3 linked regions of the Synechococcus sp. PCC 7335 genome follow. The protein of the gene in region 1 interacts with the protein of each later gene in a pairwise test. Links are inferred from orthologs where the notes say so. Each region holds a gene or a part of one and is shown in the gene's direction. Other genes may lie near its edges.

What was found. The genes of interacting proteins can lie anywhere in the genome.
Region 2: the proteins of S7335_RS04000 (region 1) and S7335_RS00705 interact in binary tests that used the Escherichia coli proteins (3 or more experiments, as listed by UniProt). The link is inferred for Synechococcus sp. PCC 7335 from one-to-one orthologs.
Region 3: the proteins of S7335_RS04000 (region 1) and rplL interact in binary tests that used the Escherichia coli proteins (3 or more experiments, as listed by UniProt). The link is inferred for Synechococcus sp. PCC 7335 from one-to-one orthologs.

The regions. Positions count from the first base shown.
Region 1 is NZ_DS989904.1:873,413-881,956, forward strand. Bases 2,369-6,433 are described here. They hold S7335_RS04000 (DNA polymerase III subunit alpha), read left to right. Parts: upstream 2,369-2,705; coding sequence 2,706-6,233; downstream 6,234-6,433. Outside these bases: S7335_RS03990 (efflux RND transporter permease subunit), read right to left, coding at 1-751; S7335_RS03995 (efflux RND transporter periplasmic adaptor subunit), read right to left, coding at 814-2,172; S7335_RS04005 (Uma2 family endonuclease), read right to left, coding at 6,543-7,148; DNA repair protein RadA, read right to left, coding at 7,215-8,544. UniProt on the Escherichia coli protein: DNA polymerase III is a complex, multichain enzyme responsible for most of the replicative synthesis in bacteria. This DNA polymerase also exhibits 3' to 5' exonuclease activity. The alpha chain is the DNA polymerase catalytic subunit.
Region 2 is NZ_DS989904.1:165,052-168,011, reverse strand. It holds S7335_RS00705 (DNA polymerase III subunit gamma/tau), read left to right. Parts: upstream 1-341; coding sequence 342-2,579; downstream 2,580-2,960. Other genes in the region: pheT (phenylalanine--tRNA ligase subunit beta), read right to left, coding at 2,582-2,960; S7335_RS00710 (S-adenosyl-l-methionine hydroxide adenosyltransferase family protein), read left to right, coding at 1-233. UniProt on the Escherichia coli protein: Part of the beta sliding clamp loading complex, which hydrolyzes ATP to load the beta clamp onto primed DNA to form the DNA replication pre-initiation complex.
Region 3 is NZ_DS989904.1:2,505,692-2,508,679, forward strand. It holds rplL (50S ribosomal protein L7/L12), read left to right. Parts: upstream 1-1,296; coding sequence 1,297-1,680; downstream 1,681-2,988. Other genes in the region: rplA (50S ribosomal protein L1), read left to right, coding at 1-165; rplJ (50S ribosomal protein L10), read left to right, coding at 593-1,114; S7335_RS10880 (hypothetical protein), read right to left, coding at 1,709-2,188; S7335_RS10885 (glycosyltransferase), read right to left, coding at 2,248-2,988. UniProt on the Escherichia coli protein: The binding site for several of the GTPase factors involved in protein synthesis (IF-2, EF-Tu, EF-G and RF3). Is thus essential for accurate translation.

The DNA.
Region 1 (8,544 bases):
GATCCTCAAATTCTTCTGGTGTTCGCAATCGACTTTCAGCTCGCAGGTCAATTTGAAAGTCTTGATCGCTAGCGACAGGCGGTTGACCAATTTGACCGGCGCCGACCTGAATGTTTTGCTCTTGCAGGGCCAAGACTACATCATCCGCCGTTAAGCCTCGCCCTGCTAATTCTTGTGGATCGAGCCAGATCCGCATAGCATAGGTGCGCTCACCAAAGATCACAACGTTACCCACACCTGGCACCCTCTGTAGCGCATCTGCGACGTACAGATCGGCGTAGTTACTTAAGAACGTGTCGTCGTACTGGTCGTCTTCGGTGTACAAGCTCATTGCCAGCAGAATATTGCTGGTCTCTTTAGAGACGGTTACGCCTGTTTGATTAACAGTCTCTGGAAGCTGGGGTTCTGCAAGAGAGACTCGGTTTTGGACATCGACAGCAGCGATATCTTTATCGCGAGTTGAATCAAAGGTAACGACGATGTTGCTAATACCGTCATTACTGCTATTAGAGGTCATGTATCGCATGCCCTCTACACCATTGATCTGTCGTTCAATGATGGAAGTTACCCCCCGTTCAACGGTTTCTGCATCTGCGCCGATGTAGTTCGCAGTGACATTGACCTGCGTCGGACTGATATCCGGGTACTGGGCAATGGGCAAGGTGGGAATACTGACCGCCCCCGCTAATAGCAAAATTAAGGCACAGACAGTAGCGAATACGGGCCGCTTAATAAAGTAGTTGACGAACATGAAAACGCCGAGGAGAGGAGAGGAAAAAAGCTAATACGCCAAGCAGATTGTAAAGCCGGGCCTTAACCCTCCGGCGGACTGCTACCACCGCTAGTGTCGATAGGCACGCCGTCACGAAGGTTCAATATGCCTTCTGTGATAATGGTGTCGCCGGCTTCTAGGCCTTCTAGCACCTGATATTCGTTGCCCTGCAGGCTGCCTAGCTCTACGGGCATCAGCTTTGCTACGGTAGGTGGGGGACCATCTGCTTGCCCTCCGGCTTGTCCAGGCGGTGGACCGCTATCCTCGCCTTCTTCAGGAGGATCGGGTTCACCTGGAACAAACACAAAAGTCTCCCCGCCCAATCTCGTGATGGCAGTGGAAGGGATCAAGATACCTGGACGCTCATCCCAAATGACCCGAACCTCTAGGCGCTGATCGTCTTGAAGCGGCTGACGCGGGGTGGAAAATCGGGCCTCGGCGAGAACGGTTTGAGTATCGGTATCAGTAGTCGGCGAAATGAAGTTAATCGCACCCGTTGCAATAGTATCGTCACTGCCAAACAAGCTCAGTTCGACTGGCAGTCCTGTTCGCAGCCGATCTGCTTCGTTGATCGGAATCGCGATTTCCAAATCAAGATCTTGATTTTGAGTGATGGTTGCTAACTGGTCACCCGCTTGTACATAGTCACCTAAGTTCACAGGGATATCGCCAACGATGCCTGCTATTGGGGCAGTAACTGTCTTGTCTAAAAGATCTTGCTGGGTTGCTGCGGCGTTAGCGTTAGCTTGTTCGAGGGTGGCTTCTGCTCCTGTCAGACTCGCTTCTAGAGCGGCGATTTCTTCTCTAGACGAGGCTAGGGCGGACTCAGCAACGGTACGATCGCGAACCACTTCATCTAATTGATTCTGGGGCAATGCGCCTTGTGCCACTAGCGCCGCTGTCCGATCATAGTCGTTATTCCGTAGCTCTAAATCCGCGAGCAGCTCGGTTTGCCTAGCTCTAGCCGCACGCAATTGAGCCCTAGCCGTATCGCGACTAGAGCGGGCAGCACTCACGCTTGCTAGCGCCGCATTGTAGTCAGATTGCGATCGCTGCGAGCTTAGCTGCATAATCGGTGCACCTGCCGCAACAGTATTACCCGAATCCACAAAAATTTGGACGATACGACCGTCTGCTTCTGGCTGCAAACTAACGCCAGCTTGAGCATCTAGGATACCGACGAACTCAGCGCTGTCTTGCAAAGACTCTGATTCTAACCGCTCTACTTCGACAGCAACCGGGGGCGGCCCTTGCATCCCTGGGTTTCCTCTACTCGCAAAAACACGCCAGAACAAAAAGCCCAGTCCGCCTGCTAATAGCAGGAGGCCTAGCCAGGCAATCCATTTACGAGACGGTCGCCGTTTAAGAGAGCCGATCACAGAATCAGAAGTGGTCGCCATTATGGAATGCCTGAGAAGTTTTCGTGCTAGGGGCCTTATGTGAGTATATCTAAACTGGTCGGTTTGGTTTAGTTTTATTGAAAGGAAAACGCTAGCGAATGGTCGCTCTACCTGTGTGGCTCTAGAATCTCGGTGACGCTGCAATTGTGGATAGCTCTAATACTTGATGCATCTATCCACAGTCAGACTAGCGCAAGACCTAATCAGCTGGGTGAGATGAGTTCTGTAACGATCAACGCTTAATTCTAGCAAGCGCTATTGATAGCGTTTATACTTCGAAATACCTTGCGAAGGTTACTATATCTGGTGGGGGAATCGGTCATCTATCAATGGGGAATCGGTCGATAGGGAATCAGTTAGGGAATAAATACTTTTCGCGTCCATCAGCTCTACTTTTAATGGATTTTAATGAGAGTTTAATGAGATAGTTAGCAGTAGGGTAGTAGGTTTGTACTTTACATCTAGTACTTCATTGACTGACTACTCGTCTGAGTATTCGATCCACAGCGTCCTCGTCTTTTGGAGAAGTTGGTATGTCTTTTGTTGGTTTGCACATTCATAGCGACTACAGCCTGCTAGACGGTGCTAGCCATATTGATCCGTTAGTCGACAGAGCGCTAGAGTTGGGGATGGATGCGATCGCTCTAACAGACCATGGCGTCATGTACGGTGCGATTGAGCTGCTAAAGGTATGCCGCAAAAAAGGCATTAAGCCAATAATCGGCAACGAGATGTACGTGATCAACGGTGACATCACCAAGCAAGAAAAGCGGCCAAAATATCACCAGCTCGTCCTCGCCAAGAACGACATCGGCTACAAAAATTTAGTCAAGCTCACTACCGTTTCTCACTTAGAAGGTGTTCAGGGCAAGGGGCTTTTTTCCCGCCCCTGTATTAACAAAGATTTGTTAGAGCAGTATCACGAAGGGCTAATTATCACTAGCGCCTGCTTAGGGGGAGAAATTCCCCAAGCCATTCTTAAAAAGCGGCTAGATGTCGCTCGTAGAGTTGCCCAGTGGTATAAAGATTTGCTCGGCGATGATTTCTACTTAGAAATTCAAGATCACGGTTCACCAGAAGATCGAATCGTGAATGTAGAGATTGTTCGAATTGCTCAAGAACTCGACATTAAAATTGTTGCTACTAACGATTCTCACTTTATTTCTTGTGTTGATGTAGAAGCCCATGACGCGCTGCTGTGCATTCAAACTGGCAAGCTGATTTCAGAAGATAAGAGACTACGCTACAGCGGTACGGAATATCTGAAGTCAGAAGCAGAGATGCGCCGCTTATTTCGTGACCACATAGCGCCTGAGATCATTGAAGATGCGGTCTCAAGAACTCAAGAGGTAGCTGACAAAGTTGAAGAATACAACATCCTGGGAAATCCTCAGATTCCTAATTTCCCAATTCCAGAGGGTCATACCAAAGAAAGCTACATGGAAAAGGTGGCTTGGGATGGCTTGCTAGAACGGATGCGTCTAAGCAACCGAGAGGCGCTGACAGATGAGTATCGTGATCGCATGGCCTACGAAGTCGCAATGATGCACCAAATGGGCTTTGCCACTTACTTTCTGGTCGTATGGGACTATATCAAATTTGCACGTGATCACAACATCTCAGTCGGACCGGGGCGCGGTTCGGCCGCAGGTTCACTCGTTGCTTACGCCATGGGCATCACCAACATCGACCCGGTTCATCATGGACTGTTGTTTGAGCGGTTCTTAAACCCCGAGCGTAAATCCATGCCGGATGTTGATACAGATTTCTGTATCGAAAAGCGTGAAAAAGTGATCGAATACGTCACCGAAAAATACGGCACCGACCACGTTGCCCAAATCATCACCTTCAACCGCATGACCTCCAAGGCGGTGCTCAAAGACGTGGCCCGCGTGCTCGATATCCCTTACAACGAGTCCGACAAACTCGCCAAGCTCATTCCTGTTTCACGCGGAAAGCCAACCAAGCTCAACGTCATGATTTCCGATAAAACGCCCGATGCGACGTTCAAGGAAAAGTACGATAGCGGCGAACTGATCCCTGGAACTAACGTTACCTTTCAGCGCTGGATTGATACAGCCATCACGATCGAAGGGACCAACAAGACCTTTGGGATGCACGCCGCCGGTGTGGTGATCTCCGAGCATCCCCTAGATACCATTGTGCCTTTGCAACGCAACAACGATGGCTCTGTAATTACGCAGTACTACATGGAAGATGTAGAGGCAATCGGTCTGCTGAAGATGGATTTCTTGGGTCTCCGGAACCTGACCATGATTCAAAAGGCGGTGGATCATATTGAATCAAGGCACAATATCGAAATCGATCTAGATGCGCTACCGCTAGACGATCCAAAGACCTACGAACTGCTCGCAGGTGGAGAACTCGCAGGCGTATTTCAGCTAGAATCTTCCGGAATGCGACAGATTGTCAAAGAGCTAAAACCCTCAGGCCTAGAAGATATCTCTTCTGTGCTAGCGCTTTATCGGCCTGGTCCACTAGACGCGGGGCTAATTCCTAAATTCATCGATCGTAAGCACGGCCGAGAAAAGATCGACTATGCTCACAAGATTCTAGAGCCGATCCTAAGAGAGACTTACGGCATCATGGTCTATCAAGAACAGATCATGAAAATTGCTCAAGACCTTGCCGGATACTCGCTAGGGCGAGCCGATCTGTTGCGTAGGGCGATGGGTAAAAAGAAAATAAAAGAGATGGAGCTGCACCGGGAGGAATTCATTGAAGGAGCGAGGAAAAATGAGTTTCCCCGGAAGAACGCCAACGATCTGTTCGATCAGATGGTGCTGTTCGCAGAGTATTGTTTCAACAAGTCTCACTCTACGGCTTACGGATTTGTTACGTTTCAAACCGCCTATTTGAAGGCAAATTATCCGGTCGAGTACATGGCAGCGCTGCTGACGGCGATCAGTGGCGATCAAGACAAGGTGCAAATGTACATTGCTAGCTGCCTTAGCATGCGTATTCAGGTGCTGCCACCAGATATCAATCGCTCGGAAGTAGACTTTACGCCTTTGGAGAATCAGATTCTATTCGGTCTGTCTGCGGTTCGAAATGTAGGGCTAGGGGCCATTGAAGCGCTGATCAAATCCCGGGAAGAGGAAGGGCCGTTTAAGTCATTAGCGGATTTGTGCGATCGCGTTGATCTGCGCGCTGTCAACAAGAGAGCGCTTGAAGCGCTTATCCTTTCTGGCGCCCTAGAAAGCCTAGAGCCGAACCGTCAGCAGCTCATGCACGATTTAGAGCTAGTCATAGAGTGGGCCCAATCAAGAGCCAAAGACCGCGAAGTCGGCCAGGGGAATCTCTTTGATATGCTCGGCGGTGGCACCAGCAATGAACCCACACATACAACAACCTTTGAATCTGCGCCTAAAGCTCCCCCTATAGAAGACTACGACCCTCAAGAAAGACTAAAGCTAGAGAAAGAGCTTTTGGGCTTCTACATCTCCGATCATCCGCTCAAAAATATTCAGCACTCAGCCAAGATCCTGGCACCCATTGAGCTATCAGAACTTGGAGAAAAGCCTGAAAAAGTCACCCTCAGCGCGATTGTGATGCTCAGCATGGTTAAGCCCGTAACCACCAAGAAAGGAGACTCTATGGCCGTTGTCCAGATCGAAGATTTAACCGGCCACGCTGAAGCGGTCATCTTCCCCAAAGCCTATGCCCGTATTGGTCAATATATCAAACCTGACGCTCGTCTGATGGTGTGGGGCAAAGTCGATCGCCGTGATGATCGCACTCAGATGATTATCGACGATGCTCAGCCGATTGAAACCGTGCGCATGGTGATGCTGGATTTAGACCCTGCGATCGCAGGTGATATCGAAAAACAAAACCGCCTTCGCGACATCCTTAGGGAACATCAAGGAGAAAATAAGTTCGCCGCCAAAACCCCTGTCATTGCCGTCATTCGCACCCACAACCAGAGACAGGCCGTCCGCCTAGGCAACCAATACCGCGTACTCAATGCTGAAACCGCGGTCGCTTCCCTTAAGGCTGCAAACTTCAACGCCCGAACTACTCCCCTGTTAGCGGTATAGTGTTAGCGGTATAGCCAGTTTTTAAGTCGAGTTCAAAAATCTGAAGCGCTTACAGACGTACGTTTGGACATATTAAGCTGCTTAGGAAAGCGAGATTATACTAACTTCTAATTGCTTACCCCAAATTGTCGAAGGGCGTAGCAATACTAGCATCCCTAGGTTTATCGTGTTGAATCGGGGTTATTGGTCTCAAAGTTAGTATGACAGCAACCGTTGCGGTCAAACCGATTCTGGATCCTCACTAGCTCGCGCAATCGAGCGGCCAAGCGTTCCGCTGAGCGGCTAAGCGTTCTGCTTTCTCTTCTGAAGTTAGAATACGCTCGCCATTTTGATCAAACCAACTAGCAGCTCACGAGTTTCGCCCCCAAAAGTCCCCATATACCGACCTAAGGCAAGTCCTGCTTCTTCCATCCAAAAAGGTTCGCCGATCTGTAGTTGATAGCTGCCGTCTACCAATTTATAAACCTCAAAGGGCTGGTGTCTGTCTCTTTGCCAATAGAAAGGGTTGTAAATAATGTAGTAGAGAACGCCAAGATTGCGGTATGTTTCCATCTTTTTGGCATACTCTCCACCGGGTGACCACGAAACCAGTTCGAGCGTCATCAGAGGCACAACATCGTTCTCTTCCCAGACAACATAGCTGCGCCTAAAATTCTCACCTTCTCTATGACGGGGAACGCCTATGCTCAAGAATGCATCTGGGACAACCGGTACTCTAGGGTTACCTTCCGCTGTATGGTAAACACCCATGTCTACTGCAAAAAACCAGTCCTTGCGGTGCTCCCACAGCGTATTGAGCACAAACAATAAGATATTTGGCAGGAGATTTTGATCCTCATTGTCCACAGGGATGTCGTCCGAATCAGGTAGCTCGGAGCCAGAAGGGAGATGCTTCTTCAGCTTTGACTGAACCATAAGGTTGACGGTTGAGTCTACGTCGTAGATATATCCACATAGTAAATTAATTTAGTCTGAATGATTTTAGTCTTCTACGGAGGCTGTCTGAGGTTCGTGTTGGATTGAATTAGCTAGGGCAGTGGCGATCGCATCAATCACCCGTCCAACCTCAGTCACTTCCATACCCAAATCATTCCGACCCTGACTTTTCGGCACCAGCGCCCGCTTGAATCCTAGCTTCGCGGCTTCTTTTAGCCGCAGCTCCATCTGAGAGACGGGGCGAATCTGGCCGCCCAAGCCCACTTCGCCAATTAAAACCAACTCTGGGTCGATAATGCGATCGCGAAAACTCGCCGCTACTGCCACCGCAATCCCTAAATCTGCCGCCGGTTCGCCTACGTTCAATCCCCCCGAAGACGCCACATACGCATCTAGTTTTGAAAGCGGAATGCCCACTCTTTTCTCTAAAACTGCAAGAATTTGTAGCAATCTGTTGTATTCGATTCCTGTGGTCGAGCGCCGCGGTGAACTATAGCTAGTCGGACTGACTAAAGACTGCAATTCCACTACTAGGGGCCGCGTCCCTTCACAGGCAACAATCGTAGCTACGCCAGGGACATTCTCTTCTTGATTGCTCATAAATAGCTCAGAAGGATTGAGCACTTCTTCTAAACCCTTATCCACCATCTCAAACACACCCAGTTCGTGAGTTGCGCCAAATCTGTTCTTTACAGAGCGCAGTAGGCGATGACTCGCAAAGCGATCACCTTCAAAGTACAAAACAGTATCGACTAGATGCTCCAACACTTTTGGTCCGGCGATTGCCCCTTCTTTGGTCACATGTCCCACAATAAACAGAGAAATGTTCTCTTTTTTTGCTAGCTGCATTAGCGCCGATGTACATTCTCGAACCTGTGCAACTGATCCTGGTGCAGAGGTCAGTGCTGAATAGAACAAAGCTTGAATACTGTCGATAACGGCAACCTTAGGCCGCAGCGAATCGAGTTCTTCGAGAATAGTTTCTAGGTTCGTTTCTGGTAGGAGATACAAATTTTCTTGAATACCGTTCGACTGCTCACTCTGGTTGATCCCCAAGCGGAGCGATCGCAGCTTCACCTGCTGCCCAGATTCTTCTGCACACACGTAAAGAATCGGCGTGCCCTTCGCGAGCTGGTTCGCTGTTTGCAAAAGCAGCGTGGATTTGCCGATACCTGGATCTCCTCCTAGCAACACCAAAGATCCGGGCACGATACCCCCACCCAAGACGCGATCTAGTTCGTGATAGCCAGAAGGAATCCGCGTTTGAGGATGGTCCTGAATCTGATCAAACCTTAGCGACAGCCGAGGCACAGGAGGTACTTTCTTGCGCCGAGTACTACTCGTGCGCGATTTCATACTAGGACGAGTGCTCGCC
Region 2 (2,960 bases), 710 kb from region 1 along the record:
GTGAGGTGGTCTCTAACCGGTCCTGGCAAGTTGCGCTCGAAACGCCCCATCGTCAGTTTGAATTTACGGGTGTAAGCACATACGCTGATGTCCCTGTAGGTAGGCTGTGTGCAGTAGTTGGTAGCCACGGGTGGATAGAGATAGCCTGTAGCTGTGGTAACGCTGCTAAAACACTTCAAGGTGTGGCTGAAGTTGGCAGTCCGCTCTCTGTAGTAATTTCCGAAGTGCAGTAGTTTCGGCGCATAGGTACTGCCCGAACAAGTATCAGATGCAATAGTTTAGACAATCTTTTCACTGAGACGATATCTTAGTAGCGATAGCCGTACTCAGGTTAGCAGCGCTTGTACGAACCTCTTCACCATAAGTATCGACCGCAAACGTTTTCTCAGCTAGTGGGTCAAGATGCGATCGCTCAAACCCTCACGCATGCCTTAGAGCAAAAGCGGATTGCTCCAGCTTATCTATTTTGTGGTCCTAGAGGCACTGGCAAAACGTCTAGTGCTCGGATCCTAGCAAAATCGCTCAACTGTCTTAGCTCAGAGGTGCCAACAGCTCAGCCCTGCGGTCAGTGTGACGTTTGCCAAGCAGTGATCCAAGGGATTGCGCTAGATGTCGTCGAAATCGATGCGGCAAGTAATACTGGTGTGGATAATATTCGCGAGCTGATCGAGCGATCGCAGTTCGCACCCGTACAATGCAGGTACAAGCTTTACGTGCTCGACGAAGTTCATATGCTGAGTACGGCTGCGTTCAATGCGCTGCTTAAAACGCTAGAAGAGCCACCGAGCAGAGTAGTGTTTGTACTGGCTACGACCGATCCTCAAAGGGTCCTGCCGACGATTATTTCTCGCTGTCAGCGGTTTGATTTTCGCCGCATTCCGCTGCCGTCTATGATCAAACATTTGAGCTATATTTCGGCTGAAGAGGCTATTCAAATTGAACCATCCGCGATTCAGCTAGTCGCTCAGATCTCTCAAGGTGGATTGCGTGATGCTGAAAGCCTGCTAGATCAGCTGAGTTTGCAAGCCAATAAAATTACGGTTGAGACGGTTTGGGACTTGGTGGGGGCCGTTCCTGAGCGAGATTTGCTGAATCTGGTAAGAGCGATCGCCGCCGATGATAGCACCGCCTTGCTAGAGCGCGTTCGCCATCTAATGGACAAGGGCAGAGAGCCTTTGATTGTGCTGCAAAGCCTGGTGGGGTTCTACCGCGATTTGCTAATTGCCAAACGTGCGCCCAAACGCGTCGATCTTGTGGCAATTACCTCACCTACCTGGGCTGAGATGATTCCTTTTGCGCAAAAGCTATCTGCTGCTGCGCTGCTTGCTAGCCAACAGAAACTCCAAAGCGCAGAAGTTCAGATCAAAAATACAACTCAGCCACGGTTGTGGTTAGAAATTACGCTGACCGGACTACTACCTAGTGCGCTAGAGGTGATGGCCAAGCGTACTCCTGCTAGTAACGCTGCTACGAACCCAGCTACTAACAGGGCTAACAGTGCCGCTGTCGATAATGCGCGCGAGACAACAGCAGCGACTGATATCACCTCTAGTGTTAAGCCTAAGATTGCACCTAGCATCACGCCGCCAATCGTTAAGCCTGCGATCGCATCAACTATTCAGCATCCAGTGCCGCCCTCGGTAGATCAGCCAGCACAGACGGCTGCTACCGGTGCCTCCAAGTCTCCAACAGAGCCTCCCGTATCACTACCAGCTATTCCAGGCGAACCGAATGAACCTAAAGCAGAACTATCTGATAGTTCTGCCTCTTCTAATAATCTAGACCCAGCCAAGGCAGCAGTGTTATCAGATCCGTCTGCTGCTTCTGCTACACAGCCCACTCCCTTAAAGCCGGCAGCCCCAGAAAAGCCAATAGCTGTTGCCTTCGGTAATCTAAGTGATTTGTGGAAACAGATCCTAGCGGTGCTGCAACCTCGTGGGACGCAGATGTTGATGTCTCAGCAGGGAATGCTACTCGGTTTTGATGGGGTAGGTGCAAAAGTTGGATTTCGTTCGGCTCCCCTTCAAAAAGCAGCTAGAGAGCGCATTCCCAATCTAGAAGCTGCTTTCCAAACAGTTTTTCAGCGACCCATCAAAATATCTTTGGAAGTTGTCGACACGTCAAAGCCAGTAGATCCTGCTGCCCAGTCATCTGCTAGTTCATCCACTGGCCTTTCGCCTCACTCACAGCCTTCGACTCTACAAAGAAATCAACCGACTAATCCGCCAACCAATCAACCAGGTAACCAATCGAATGGACAATCTACCAATAACAGCTATCTAGAAATTAGCAGTGGCGCAGATATCGAACTGTCAGATAGCTCAAATATCTCTGTGCCCAACGTTCATAAACCTGTTACGCAACTGAGTACTCCATCTAATCCGAGGCTAGATGCGTCTGTTAATCGACAGCTTGCTGACCAAGAACAAGAGAAGATAAAGCGATTTGCTAGCTTCTTCAACGGTCAGATTGTTAATCTAGATGACGATGCTGATCCTCCACTACCAGGATCGACCGAACAAACAGACTCTAACCAAGGACCCAAATCTTCTGCACCTGGCCCAGATGTTCCGTTCTAGACCTAGCTACGCAGACTAACTTTGTAGGTTTTTTCTAAAGTGGCGCGAATCTTTTGGTGAATAGGATCGATATCTTTGTCGGTAAGGTTGTGATCGCTTGCTCGATAAACTAGCCTAAACGCCAAAGAGCGACTGCCTTCCGGTACGCCTTGCCCACGATACTCATCAAATAGAGTCACTGACTCTAACAGTTTGCCGCCCGATTTATTCATTGCCTTTTGCAGCTCAGCGACGTTTACCTCAATTGGGGCAAAAAATGCGAGATCTCGATCAGAAGCTGGATACCTAGAGAAGGCCTCAAACTTAACGGCCTTACCACGCTTTCCAGTCAAACACATTTCTAATACGGCCCAATCTAGCTCAAAGACATACACCGCCTCC
Region 3 (2,988 bases), 1.6 Mb from region 1 along the record:
TTAAAGGCACTGCAGGAGACGATTGATCGCAACCGTCCTTCCGGAGCTAAGGGGCGCTTCTGGCGCTCGGTATCTGTATCGTCGACTATGGGTCCATCTATTTCTGTAGATGTCTCGGCCTTACGCGATCTAAAGCTAGGCGAGCTAGTTTCCAGCGAAAGCTGATCGAACTTCGTTTGTGAGAGAAATACCACCGCTTTGCTGCGCTTTTGTGGATAGAGTTCTTAGTTAGGCTAAGCATTCGATGCGCATAAGTACGTTGGCATTGCGGGTAATGCGATGCAGATGGAAGAAAATTAGTCCTGGAATCTAACACGGATTCCGATAGTGTATAGCTCACAACCTTCAACAATCGAATATAGCGACCAGAGACAGTAGGTGTCACTAGCTATTTTAACTATCGGCTTTTTGCGGTTAGTTGTTTTAGAGACTGAGACTTAATCTCCTACCGAGGTTTGCGATTGATAGCTAAGCTCTATGCAAGACTGCGCGAGACTGCTTCGATACGTATGCCCCAATCTGGTTTCTAGATTGGGGTTTATGTGTGTGAGGAATATACGAAAAATCTAAACAAAAAAGGAGGTGACATAGAATGGGAAGAACTCTAGCGAATAAGCAGGCGCTCGTCGCTGAGATGAAAGATCTTTTAGAAGCGTCAGAATCGGCTTTTGTAATTGACTACAAGGGGCTATCAGTAGCCCAGATTAGCGATTTGCGTGGTCGTCTACGTGAGTCTGGTGCGACCTGCAAGATCTCTAAGAACACGTTGCTCAAACGGGCGATCGCTGACCAAGACCAGTGGCAAGAGCTAGAATCTTTGCTAACAGGAACGTCAGCTGTTCTGTTGACCAAAGAAGATATTGGTTCTGCGGTCAAAGCATACAAGAAGTTTCAGAAAGATACTAAGAAAACTGAGCTACGCGGCGGTGTCTTAGAAGGCAAACTGCTGAGCCAGAAAGATGCTGAAGCACTTGCTGATCTACCTACAAAGGACGAGCTGTACGCAAAGATCGCGGTTGGCATCAATGCTGTCGCGACAAAGCTAGCACTCGGGATCAAGGAAGTTCCCGCTTCGATTGGTCGGGGTATCAAAGCCTACGCCGAGAAAGAATAGCTTTCAACAGAGCGCATGCTTTCAACAGAGCATGTTCAAAAGCGCATATAGGTTCGCCACTTTGCCTTATACGTTATCAATCAGTGAACGTTTTGCTTCGAGAGCGTAAAAGTGGTCGGCTGGCGTACGGATGTACTCGGCGCTAGCGATATAACTAACAACTAACTAAAGGAGAGACAGTCATGTCTACTGCAACTGACGAAATTTTGGAAAAGCTGAAAACTCTATCGCTACTAGAAGCCTCTGAGTTGGTTTCTCAGATTGAAGAAGCTTTTGGCGTAAGCGCGGCTGCACCTGTTGCAGTTGCCGGTGGTGGCGGTGGTGCAGCCGCGGCTGAAGAAGTCGAAGAAAAGACTGAGTTCGACGTTGTCCTCGATGAGGTTCCAGGTGATAAGAAGATTGCTATTCTGAAGGCGGTTCGCTCGATGACGGGCTTAGGTCTAAAAGAAGCCAAAGGAATGGTGGAATCTGCGCCAGTCACTGTTAAGGAAGCAGTTGCTAAAGACGCCGCTGAAGAAGCTAAGAAGACTTTGGAAGACGCAGGCGCTAAAGTTACTGTTAAATAGGTTCGAAAACACCTAGTACTAGCGATAACTAAGGGGAGTCAGCGTTGCTGTCTCCCTTTTGCGCATTCTTGAATGCCTGTTCAACAAACTGAGTAAACGATTCAAAGTCGATAAAGTCTTGTTTTAGCTCTGGCCACTCTCGGTAGATAAGTTGGCAGCCTAATGTTCTTTGCATGTCTTTACGCCAAACGTCCCAGATAGAATCATCGAGATATTCCTGATAAGCAAGATAGTCTACAGCTTGGATAACAAATAAGTACCGGCGAACAGCGGCGGTGAGTTCGGGGGTGCGAGGTGGCAGTTTATCGTCGTCAAAGCGGTTGTAGAAGGCATTGTGAGGAAAGCTATCTACCGCATTCTGATGCCGCTCAAAGTAGAGATTGAACGTATCGACGTTCCATTGCCTCTTGCTAAGTTTAGTGTTGGAGCGAATAGAAAGCGCCGCAAAGATAACGGAGATAACGCCGGCAATTTGCGAAAGTTGGGCGCTGATCTCAAGCCAATCCATAGTTACCCCAATCCATAGTTACCTCAACCCATAGTTGTCCCGATCCATAGTTGCCTTTGCTAGCTAACACGACTATCGCTATACATTCGCCCTTTCCATTCGCTACCCTTACCGGTCCAGTATTGCAGCGCCGAATCTATTGTCATCAGCGTATAGAGCAGTGCGATGATAGGCAGTAAAAATGCCATCCAGGCGGGTCTTTTGTATAAGCGTAGCGTTGGCCAGTAAGCAAACGCCATCATTAGCCAACCGAGTAAGCCTAAGAGCGCGATCACTCTAGAGCCTACTACCAAACCCACCAAAAATCCCAACGGTGGCCCCCAGTACACCAACGCCATGCCAATAACTGTTCCTACTAACAAAAAAGGAGAGTAGTGCAATTGTGTATAGGCACTTCGCGCTACCATCTGCCACAGGCTTTCCAGGCTAGGATAGGGGCGGAGACTTTTTACTTCGTTGCTTAGACCTAGCCAGATAGGGCCGTTCTTTTTTACCGCTGCGCCTAGCGCACAGTCATCAATCAGCGCTTTTCGAATGACCTGTAAACCGTTAATTCTTGAAAGTGCGTCGAACCGTAATAGGACACATCCTCCTGCTGCTGCGGCTGTTTTCTTCTGAGGATTGTTCACCCATGGAAACGGGTAGAGTAGCTGAAAGAAGAAGATAAAAGCAGGAATCAACAGGTCTTCCCAGAAACTTTGAGTTCGTAGCTGCACCATCAAAGAAACTAGGTCTAGCTTTTCAGATTCTGCCTTCGTGACTAGCCGCTGCAAATTATCAGATGAATGTTCAATATCGGC